2 regions of the Rahnella sp. P4_A8 genome follow, and region 1 is predicted to be linked to the other one. Evidence: predicted binding sites of a transcription regulator. Region 1 holds the regulator's gene; the other holds the start of a gene.

Evidence for each region. Region 1 encodes LexA, which represses DNA repair genes until DNA is damaged. Its sites were predicted from a motif close to TNCTGTATGTACATACAGNA; they were not measured.
Region 2: the regulator LexA is predicted to act here: its motif matches at 1,763-1,782, upstream of AC1DUO_RS09645 (YebG family protein).

What each region holds. Positions count from the first base shown of each region.
Region 1 covers NZ_JBFUHK010000008.1:20,760-27,997, reverse strand. Annotated here, with positions in the region: gene dinF (MATE family efflux transporter DinF) at 1-1,340, opposite strand, end outside; gene lexA (transcriptional repressor LexA) at 1,639-2,247, opposite strand; gene AC1DUO_RS06410 (diacylglycerol kinase) at 2,367-2,735, opposite strand; gene plsB (glycerol-3-phosphate 1-O-acyltransferase PlsB) at 2,853-5,336, shown strand; gene ubiA (4-hydroxybenzoate octaprenyltransferase) at 5,434-6,300, opposite strand; gene ubiC (chorismate lyase) at 6,342-6,881, opposite strand; gene psiE (phosphate-starvation-inducible protein PsiE) at 6,971-7,238, opposite strand, start outside.
Region 2 covers NZ_JBFUHK010000013.1:56,158-60,622, reverse strand. Annotated here, with positions in the region: gene AC1DUO_RS09655 (M24 family metallopeptidase) at 1-534, opposite strand, end outside; gene AC1DUO_RS09650 (helix-turn-helix domain-containing protein) at 669-1,301, shown strand; gene AC1DUO_RS09645 (YebG family protein) at 1,354-1,749, opposite strand; gene AC1DUO_RS09640 (GNAT family N-acetyltransferase) at 1,943-2,407, shown strand; gene AC1DUO_RS09635 (LysR family transcriptional regulator) at 2,523-3,398, opposite strand; gene AC1DUO_RS09630 (nitrilase family protein) at 3,513-4,465, shown strand, end outside.

The DNA of each region.
Region 1 (7,238 bases):
GTGTCATGCCGCCAGTAACGACGCCATATCCAGCCCAGTGAAATCCCGCGTAACCCGAGGAATACCGTCAGCGCCAGCCACAACGCATGATTGCCCAGCAGCGGTAAAGTGAACAATGTCAGCCCGTACCCCAGCGCCGCCACCAGCATGCTGTTTCGCATATCCCGCCCACGCGTTGCGCCGATAAACATGCCATCAAGCAAATAGCACCAGACAGCCACCAGCGGCAGTATAATTTGCCAGCCAAGATATCGGTCCGCCAGCTCACGCAATTCCGGTAATGATGTCAGCGCATCAATGATCGCCCCACCCGCCAGCGCGTAAATCAGAGCAAAAAACAGCGCAACCAGCCCGGCCTGACGACACGCGGCATGCCAGACATTCAGCAGTTTTTCGCGGTTGCGGGCACCGAATGCCTCACCGGAATGCGCTTCGATAGCATAAGCAAAACCGTCAAGTGCAAACGCGGTAAATGTCAGCAGGTTCATCAACACGGCGTTGACCGCCACAATGTGGCTGCCCAGCCGCGCGCCCAGAACGGTCAGCGATGCAAAGCAAAGCTGCAACAGTAATGAGCGCAGCATGATGTCGCGGTTAAGCCCGAGAAGACGGCGCAAATTACCACGCCACGCGGAGGTGATTTCTGCGCCGGTGATACCGCGTCGTTTCATCACCCGCCAGACGAAATACAGCCCGATGAGTAGCGTGAAATACTCGGAGCTTGCCGTCGCCATGGCTGCGCCACGCACGTTCCAGCCCAGCCCGATCACCAGCCACAGATCCAGAATGATATTCAGCAAATTCCCGGCAATCAGCAAAATCACCGGCCCGCGAACGTACTGAATGCCGAGCAACCACCCGAGGATCACCAGATTCGCCAATGAAGCCGGGGCGCTGAACCAGCGGATTTCGATAAACAGCCTCGCCTGTTCAAGCACGGGCTGGCTGCCGCCGACAATGTGAAACGCCAGCTCCATCAGCGGATGACGGAATACCACAATAATGACGCCCGCCAGTACAGCCAGAAGGAAGGGTTGTACAAAAGCACGCGCCAGAAGCTGATTATCTTTCGCGCCCAGCGCCTGAGCGGTCATGCCGGTGGTACTCATCCGCAGAAACAGTAAGAGCATAAAAAGGAAAGTGGTGATCATCGAACCCACAGCCACGCCGCCGAGATAATCCGGGCTGTCGAGATGACCGATCACTGCGGTATCCACCAGGCCGAGGAGCGGCACCGTGATATTGGAAAAAATCATCGGCAATGCCAGCATCCAGAGCGCTTTATCGGCAGGGCTTAAAAAGGTGTTTTTGAGTGTGTGTCGCAGGGAATGATGTTGCATAGAGAATCTCATGCCGGAGGTTCAGGTTATGCCTGTAAATGACATCGCCCCGAAAGGGGCGATGATGAGAGAAACGCATTTCTCTTTGAATTCACATGGATGCCAGAGGCGGCCGCCATCCATATTCAATTAGTTTTAGTCTTGTCTATCTGACACAGCAATTTCTGACTTAGTCATATCTGACCGAGTAATTCGCGTTATATCAAGGCGGCAACTAAGCGAACGCCGGGAGCATACACAAGTATGTGACCGGGGTTCGCGAAGGCAGCCAACGCAGAGATAGCTCGAAGTACGAAGGTCAGATCCAGTCGCCGTTGCGGATAACACCTACGGCTAAGCCTTCAATGCTGAAATTCTGCTCGCGCAAATCCACCACGATCGGCTGAAACTCGCTGTTCTCAGGCAATAACTGCACCACACTGCCTTGTTTTTTCAGGCGTTTCACGGTGACCTCATCATCAATACGGGCCACCACAACCTGACCATTACGCACGTCTTGCGTTTTATGCACGGCCAGCAGATCGCCGTCAAGGATACCAATATCACGCATCGACATACCGCTGACACGCAGCAGGAAATCGGCGCTCGGCTTAAACATTGCCGGATCGATCTGATAGTGCCCTTCGATATGTTGCTGCGCCAGCAGCGGTTCACCGGCGGCAACGCGGCCAATCAGCGGTAAACCTTCTTCTTCTTCCATCAGCAGACGAATGCCGCGTGATGCACCGGAAACAATCTCAATAACACCTTTACGCGCCAGCGCTTTAAGATGCTCTTCCGCCGCATTGGGAGAACGGAACCCCAGACGTGATGCAATCTCTGCGCGGGTTGGTGGCATACCGGTGGTGGAGATATGATCGCGAATAAGGTCGTAGACCTCTTGTTGTCTGGTCGTTAAAGCTTTCATTCCGCCCCCTGGTTGTTTATACAGTCTTGCTGTGAGTATATACAGCTAAACGGTCAATGAAAACCTAAGATTGAATAAAAACAGGGCATAACGTTGATTCCTGGAATGCAGATTCCAAATCAGAACCATCGCGACCAAAAGATGCTGACCCAGACAAAAATCGCCAATATGATGGTCAGAAGTACGGCAGCAGAGCCGATATCTTTTGCGCGACCGGAAAGCACATGAAACTCAGGCCCGATGCGGTCTATTGCACATTCCACCGCGCTGTTGAGCAACTCCGTGACACAGACCAGCACGACGGATCCCACCAGCAGGATACGTTCAATGGTGCTGACATCAAGCAAGAAAGATAGCAAAATTAACGGGATAGCGACGCTGGCCTCCTGGCGAAATGCCGCTTCGTTTTGCCATGCCGCTTTGAATCCTTTCCAGGAATAGCCGGCCGCTTTATAAATTCGGGTAAATCCGGTGACTTGGTTCGCCATTTCGGGTACTGATCCTTAGAGTGTTTGCAGCATTTTAGCTTTTATATGACCACAGATCTCCACGGATCTTTCTGGTATCCTTGCGGCGAAATTGCTAACAAGAGGCTTCACGTTTTTATGTCAGGTTGGCGTAGACTTTATTACACATTATTGAATTTACCACTCTCATTGCTGGTAAAGAGCAAGGTCATACCTTCAGATCCGGTTACCGAGTTGCATTTAGACCCGACGCGGCCGATTTTGTACGTATTACCTTATAATTCCAAAGCCGATTTGCTGACGTTGCGTGCGCAATGTCTGGCGCAGAATCTGCCTGATCCTCTTATTCCGCTGGAAATTGACGGAACCCTGCTACCAAGCCATGTCTTTATAGCCGAAGGCCCGCGCGTATTCTCTTATTACACGCCGAAGCAGGAGTCCGTAAAGCTGTTCCACGACTACCTTGATTTGCACCGCAATAATCCGGATTTAGACATTCAGATGTTGCCGGTGTCGGTAATGTTTGGTCGTGCACCGGGCCGTGAAGGTCAGGACGACACGCCGCATCTGCGCGTGCTGAACGGTATCCAGAAATTTTTCGCTGTGCTGTGGCTGGGGCGGGACAGTTTCGTCCGTTTCTCCAATACCGTTTCCCTGCGTTATATGGCGACGGAACACGGCACAGATAAGACGATTGCTCAAAAACTGGCACGTGTGGCGCGGATGCATTTCTCCCGTCAGCGTCTGGCTGCGGTTGGTCCGCGTCTTCCGGCACGTCAGGATTTGTTCAATAAATTGCTGGCCTCAAAAGCCATTGAGAAAGCGATTGAAGACGAAGCCCGCAGCAAGAAAATTTCCCACGAAAAAGCCCAACAAAACGCCATCGCCCTGATGGAAGAGATTGCTGCTGACTTCTCTTATGAAGCCGTGCGCCTCTCTGACCGTGTGCTGAGCTGGACGTGGAACCGTTTGTACAAAGGCATCAACGTTAATAATGCCGAGCGTGTACGCCAGTTAGCGCTGGACGGTCAGGAAATTGTGTATGTGCCTTGCCACCGCAGCCACATGGACTATCTGCTGCTGTCTTACGTGCTCTATCATCAGGGTCTGGTACCGCCGCATATTGCCGCCGGTATCAACCTGAATTTCTGGCCGGCTGGCCCGATTTTCCGCCGTCTGGGTGCGTTCTTTATTCGTCGAACCTTTAAAGGCAACAAGCTCTATTCGACGGTTTTCCGTGAATATCTGGGCGAACTGTTCAGCCGCGGTTATTCGGTGGAATACTTTGTGGAAGGGGGGCGTTCGCGAACCGGGCGTCTGCTGGAGCCGAAAACGGGCACGCTGGCCATGACCATTCAGGCCATGCTGCGCGGCGGTTCACGTCCGATTACGCTGGTACCGATTTACATCGGTTATGAGCACGTCATGGAAGTGGGTACGTACGCGAAAGAATTACGCGGTGCGACCAAAGAGAAAGAAAGCCTGACACAGATGCTGAACGGGCTGCGCAAGCTGCGTAACCTCGGCCAGGGTTACGTGAACTTCGGTGAGCCGCTGCATCTGACCACTTACCTGAACCAGAACGTGCCAACCTGGCGTGAAGCCATCGACCCGATCGAAGCACAACGTCCAAGCTGGCTGACGCCGACAGTGCAGGATTTGGCAGAACAGATCATGGTGCGCATCAACAATTCAGCGGCAGCCAATGCCATGAACTTGTGTTGTACCGCGCTGCTGGCCTCCCGTCAGCGTTCACTGACACGCGAACAGCTGACCGAGCAAATCGACTGTTATCTGCAATTGCTGCGTAACGTGCCTTACAACGCGGATTCGACGGTGCCTGATCTGACCGCTGACCAGTTGCTTGATCACGCGCTGAACATGAATAAGTTCCAGGTTGAGAAAGACAACATTGGCGACATCATCGTTCTGCCTCGCGAACAGGCCGTGCTGATGACGTATTACCGCAACAACATCCATCATATGCTGGTGTTGCCATCACTGATTTCAAGCATTGTGATGCACCACCGCCAGGTCAGCCGCGCGGAATTACTGCATCAGGTCGAACTGATTTATCCGATGCTCAAAGCCGAACTGTTTATGCATTTCGATACGCCTGAGCTGCCACAAGTGCTGGATGTTCTGACGCTGGAACTGGCGCGTCAGCAAATCATTCACCTTGAAGATGATGAGCTGACACTTAATCCGGCCCGTATCCGCACCCTCCAGTTGCTGGCGGCTGGCGTACGTGAAACGCTGCAACGTTACGCGATTACCTTCTCCCTGCTCACCAATAACCCAAGCATCAACCGCGGGGCACTGGAAAAAGAGAGCCGGATTATGGCGCAGCGTTTATCCGTGCTGCACGGTATCAATGCCCCTGAATTCTTCGATAAAGCTGTGTTCTCGACGCTGGTCGGCACACTGCGCGCAGAAGGCTATATCAGTGACACCGGCGATGCCATTCAGGAACAAACGCGTGAGATTTACCTCATGCTCAGCGACCTGATGACACCGGATATCAAGCTAACTATCGAGAGTGCGGGAATGCCTTCTGAGCTGCCGCAAGCAACGGAGCCACCGGCTGAACCGAAGATGGATGTACGCGATACCGATCATTAACCCGTATTAGCGCCAGACATCAGATTAAAAAAACAAAACGCCCGGACTTTTTACAGAGTCCGGGCGTTTTTAATTGTTGTCGCGCAGGCTAACTTACTTAGAAATTGAAGCCTGACAGGCTCATCAGAATACCGAGGAACAACACCAGCCCGACATAATTGTTCTGGCGGAAAGCCAGGAAACAGGCATCACGTTCACGTTTAGCAATCAGCTTTTGCTGATGCACAAACAGCGCAGCAGCCAGCAGCAACGACCAGTAAAACGGTGCGCTGAGCTGGGAAAGATAACCGACAATCCCCATCAGGATCAGCGTTGCCAGTTGCAGCAGGCCGATGATCAGCGTGTCAAAACGACCAAACAGAATCGCTGTCGATCTCACGCCGATCTTCAAATCATCGTCACGATCGACCATCGCGTATTGCGTATCGTAAGCCACCGTCCAGCAGATATTTGCCACGAACATTAACCAGCAGCTAAGCGGCACACTTTCGCTCACAGCGGCATACGCCATCGGAATTGCCCAGCCAAACGCCGCGCCCAAAACCACCTGCGGCAGATGGCTGACGCGCTTCATGAACGGATAAATCCATGCCAGCGCCAGTCCGGCCAGAGACAGCCAAATGGTCATGCGGTTAAGCAGCAGAACCAGCAGGAATGACACCAGCACCAGTCCGGCGAATAATATTTTCGCCTGCTTGCCGGTGATCGCCCCGCTCGGCAATGGCCGGTGAGCGGTGCGTTTTACGTGACCATCAAACTTACGGTCAGCGTAGTCATTCACCACGCAACCGGCGGCACGCATGAAGAACACGCCCAGCACGAAGACCAGCAAAATCTTCGCAGACGGCATTCCCCCTCCCGCGACCCACAATGCCCATAACGTTGGCCACAACAGCAGCAGTGAGCCAATCGGCTTATCAATGCGCATCAGGCGGCAGTAATCACGCCATGTGCCCTGCGTCATACTTCCTGACACTCTCTGTTCTCCTTGTTGATTAGTCTGACTCATGCCTTGCTCACTTTACCCTCAGGGCGGTGCACCGGCGAATCCGGGAGGAAAATTTCGGTCAGCAGCAGCGGCTTGTCAGACAAACGCAGACGGGAACGGCGCGCCCATAATTCTCCCTGCTCACTGTGTAACTGGCCTAAATGAATGTAATCGCGGGACAAGTTGTTCCCGCTAAACAGATAGCGCCCCAGCGGCACCGTGCCTAAATCGACCAGCGCCAGATCCGGCCCGGTCAGCGTTTCTTCAGGAATGACCGTGCGCCCCAGCAGCCAGGGTTCGGCATCGCCAAACAGCACGATTTCGCGGATCCAGTAACGGGCACTTTCCGGCAACTGCTGTGCTTCGCTTTCACCCAGTTCTTCGCGACTGACAAAACATTCATTTTGCGGTTTCACGGTGACGGTAACACCCTGCTTTTCAAACCGGCGGGTCATGGACCCCATTTCCATCAGCCAGTCAGCCACATCCGCAGGCACCTGCGAAGGGTCGTCAAACCAGTGGATCGGGGATGGTTCGGGGGAATGGGGATCAGACATCAACGGCTCCGTAATGAAGGCATTCATACCTCCAATGAATTATCTGCCTCGCATTCTAGCGCATCAATGCGAGGCAGTAATTGCCTGATTTATTCGCGGCGCAGACGTTCGCTATTGGCCAGAAACAGTGTCACGACCAGCACAAGGATCGCGCAGGCGTAAACCAATGTGTCATAAGGACTTTTGTGGTCGACGATGATCAGACGGATAATCGCGGTGATGCCGATGTAAATAAAATAGCGTAACGGGAAATGATAGCCCGACGAAAAATATTTAATAATCAGGGCAATAAACTCAAAATAGAGGAAGTAAATTACAATCCCTTCAATGAGCAGATATGACGAAGACTGATCGTTA
Region 2 (4,465 bases), on a different contig from region 1:
ATCTCCAGCCACGCCCGCGGCCTTTCGGACTGCGTCGAGGACAAACGCGGGCACATCAAAGGTGGTTTTATCCGTGACAGGGTCACATCTGAACAGTTTCCAGCCTGCAATGCCAACGTGCTGCGCGTCAGCAATACCGGCAGATTTAAGCAAATCGTGCAGCGGCTGATGATGTTTCATCGGCTGGTTGGGCAGGGAAAACACCGGCGCATGCAGGCAGCGACCCGCGTTGCGCGCATGGGGAACCAGTTTCAGATTTTCATTCCCCATAACATAAGTCAGTTCACCGGTCGCGCGCACCACCAGCAAGGCTTCTTCAAAGCGCGGGATAAAACCCGCAAGATATTCGAAATTGCCGCCGTGTTCTTTGTCGGCATAAATCACCAGGCTGTCGAGCTGATGCTGTTGCATCGCGTGAAGGATATGACGCAGGCGTGACGCCATGGTTTCATCGGATAATACCGGGGTGGGAATGTGAGGGTAAGTCGCGGGAGCCGGGAGGGTTTTCAGTGAATACTCATGTTCAGCTTTCATTGCGTGTCCTTTTGCATGGCGGGGGAAAGAGGATTATGCCCCAAACGGCCTCTTAAGGCCGCATTCACCGGACAGGGAACTCTGCTAAATTTAAGGTAATTCCCTGCTGTTGCTGCCTGACGAGGTTAATAACGATGGTTACCGAGAGTGATAAGGGCAAAGACCTCAGTCAGGCTACCGCTGAGCTATTTGCCGAACTTATTCCCTATCTCCAGTTCCGTACTGTCCCCGCGGGCTCGCGCTTCCATCTGTATGAGAGGGGGGAATTTTATTGTTATTTCATTCGCAAAGGCTGGTTTAAAACCTTTCATAACGACGAACCTGTGCTGATAGGCACGTTGTCAGTGCCGGGCATCATTGGTATTGGCGGTGCGGTGCCCTCAGAGGCCAGAATGTTTATTCAGGCGCAGGATGAATCTGAGATTGCCGTCTCCACCGTGGCGGAGATGCATGCCCTGATTGATCGTCTGGAGTTGTGGGAGCCAATGGCAAAGCACTTTTTCAGGATGACCAACAATCTCTATGTCAAAAGCACAATGCTGACGGCACCAACATCCTATGAAATTCTGCGCCACCAGCTCATGGAACTCATGAAAGAACCGCCGGAAATACGCGAAAATATTCCTGCTGCCCATTACATTCAGCTTAAGACGCACCTTTCACGCAGCACGATCATGAAAGTGCTTTCACAATTGAAACAGGGGGGATATGTGAGGCTCCACAACGGTATTCTGAAAGAAGTGATCCGTTTGCCACTGAAATACTGAGCGTGGTATCAGGGGGGAAGAAAGCGTGCCGTTACGCACGCTGTTCTCTCAGTTACGCGGCTTTTACCGCACGGACTTTTTTGGCAGTGGCAGGTTTTTCGGCAACATTTTCTTCGGCAGCATTTTCTTCAGCAGCCACGTTTTCTGCGACCACTTCTTCTGCTTCTGCTTCTGCTGGCGTTTCAGCAGCGGGCTGGTGTGCGATTTCTGCTTCCGGCAATTTGCTGGTGCGCAGAATATGCTGGACGGTGTCTTTCTGCTCGGCGAGGTGAAGTGCAATGTTTTCCGCCAGTGCTTCATCCATCCCGATATTGCTCTGTAACAGCCATTCAGTAAAAGCATCCGCCATGTCCAGCATCTTGTCGTAAGCGTCTGCTTCTTTCTTATTGGCAAAAGTCATTTTCTCTTCACCTTTTCTGACCACAACAAATTTTGTTTCAACAGCCATGATTCGCTCCTTATACTGTAATTATATACAGCATACCAATAATCAGTGCAGGATACATCATCCGGCCTGATTTTTATAGTGCGGCGCGTCAAAGGCCGGGCACATACCCTGGCAACTATAACGCGGGTGAATTTCTCAGCGTGAGCCGGTAAGGTAGAAAACGACCTGTTTTCAACGAACTTGTGAGGTTCCCGTGACAAACCTGAAAGCTGTATGCAACTGGACCAAAGACACTTATCTGATCACTACCGATTTTCAAAAACTGGATATTCCGGCAATTCACGCCTACCTGACCCGGTCAAGTTGGGCGCCGGGCATTGACGAACAGACGGTGCGCGCTGGCGCAGAAAACAGCCTGAACTTCGGGTTGTTCGACGACGGAAAACAGATCGGTTACGCCCGCTTTATCACGGACTACGCCACCTTTGCTTACCTGTGTGATGTCTATGTGCTGGAAGATTATCAGGGGAAAAATCTGGGCGCATGGCTGATCGAATGTGTGCAGTCGCATCCGGTCACAGCAAAACTTCGCCGGATGGCACTCTTTACTTCTACCGCGCCGTGGTTGTATCAAAAGTTTGGTTACACACCGGTTAACGAACCTGACTACACCTGGGTCATCACCCGGCCAGGAATTTACCTGAACAAAGACGGGTAGTTCAGGCTTTCCTGAACGCACGGCTGGAAACAGAAACTGAATTCTGGTCAGGGTCTTTCGCATTGGTGAACTCATCGCCGTCGGCCTGATGGCGCGGGCCACATTCCGGACCGTTCTATATACAGGCAGCGGCTTTGAGATTTTCAGTCACCATCCGCACAAAGTTATCGCGAATGACATCTTCATTCCGGGCGTCCCATGCAATCCCCACCTGCCAGCGCGTCGCAGGGCCGGTGAGCGGAAGTATTTTCAGCTCCGGCGGCGCAATATGCACGACGCTTTCGGGTAGCAACGCCACGCCGATCCCGGCCGCTACCAGTGCGACAATAGTCTGGATATCCTCCGCCAGTTGAACCGATGAAACATGAAACAGATTCTCCTGTAAAAAACGGTCTGTCTGCGCATTCAGCCCCCCCGCCCGCTCAGTATACAAACGCAGTAACGGACGGTTCCTGAGCCTTTCACTCATATCCTCGCCGTTATCTTCAGACACCACCAGCACCAGTTTATCCTCAAACAGCGCGTGGTAACTGAGCGGTGCAGGCGGCGGGACACGCACAAAACCAATGTGCAGTTCCCCGCGTTGCAGCATGTCGTATTGCTGCGCGGAAGGCAGATCTTCCAGCGTGATATCCACGCCGGGATATGCTGCGCGGAATTTCGCAATACATTGTGGCGCCAGGATGAAACTCGACAGGCCGAATCCGGCAGCCAGCAGCCCTTCTCCCCCCTTTTCAACCTGGCTGGCATGTTGCATAAACGCGGCCATTTGTCGCAATACTTTCTCCGCTTCCGGCAAAAGCCGCTGGCCTGCGGCTGTCAGCGCACTGCCTTGTCGTCCGCGGGCAAAAAGCGCCACGTTCAGCGTCGATTCCAGCAGATTGATCTGTTTGGTGAGTGCCGGTTGTGAAACGGAAAGCGCCTGCGCTGCCTGCGCATAATTCCCTTTTTCAGCCAGTGTGACAAAAGCCCTGAGCAAACGTGTGTTCACTTTATATATTCCATTGGGTTATCAGATTTGGAAATCATTTCATTATAAAGTTATCAGTCGCATTGCTCTAATACCAGCGTCAACCGAAATCCCTGAAGACGTATGGAGAAGATCATGTCGGACCCCAAAACACTCAAAGCAGCGGTCATTCAATTTCAGCATCAGGCGGGTAACAAAAAATATAACCTGTTAATTATGGAGCGTTTTATCGAAAAAGCGGCTATTGAAGGCGTCAATATTTTGGCCTTTCCGGAAATGTGTATCACCGGTTACTGGCACGTGCCCAAACTCGATGCTGCTGGCGTTCAGGCACTGGCGGAGCCAGCCGACACCGGCCCCTCTGTTGCGCTGATCCGCTCGCTGGCCGTGAAACATCAGATGCTGATTGGCGCCGGATTTATCGAACGTGCCGCTGACGGGCGTCTGTATAATGCCTACGCCGCCTGCATGCCTGACGGTTCGTTACACATCCACCGCAAAATGCACGCCTTTGAGCATGAGGCTTTCAGTTGCGGCGACAGTTATACCGTGTTCGGGACCCCCTGGGGCGTGAAGGTCGGGATCCTCATCTGCTGGGACAACAATCTGGTGGAAAATGCCCGTGCCACCGCCCTGCTGGGTGCAGATATTTTACTGGCACCGCATCAGACCGGCGGCACACATTCACGCAGCCCGCACGGCATGAAACCGATACCGCTGGCATTGTGGCAGCAGCGTGCTGAACGCAAAGAAGAGATTACCGCAGCGTTTAAAGGTCCCAGCGGCCGGGAATGGCTGATGCGCTGGTTGCCCTCACGCGCTCACGATAACGGCATGTTTATTTTGTTCAGTAACGGCGTCGGTGCCGATGATGATGAAGTACGCACCGGTAACGCGATGATCCTCGACCCTTATGGCCGGATCGTCGATGAAACCTGGGTTGCTGCGGATGCGATGGTCAGCGCGGATCTGGATTTATCGCTGATCCCGATGAGTACCGGCAGGCGCTGGATGGCAGGCCGCAGACCCGATTTGTATCATATTCTGACTGAATATCAGGGCTATGAGCGGGATGCAATGACTGCACG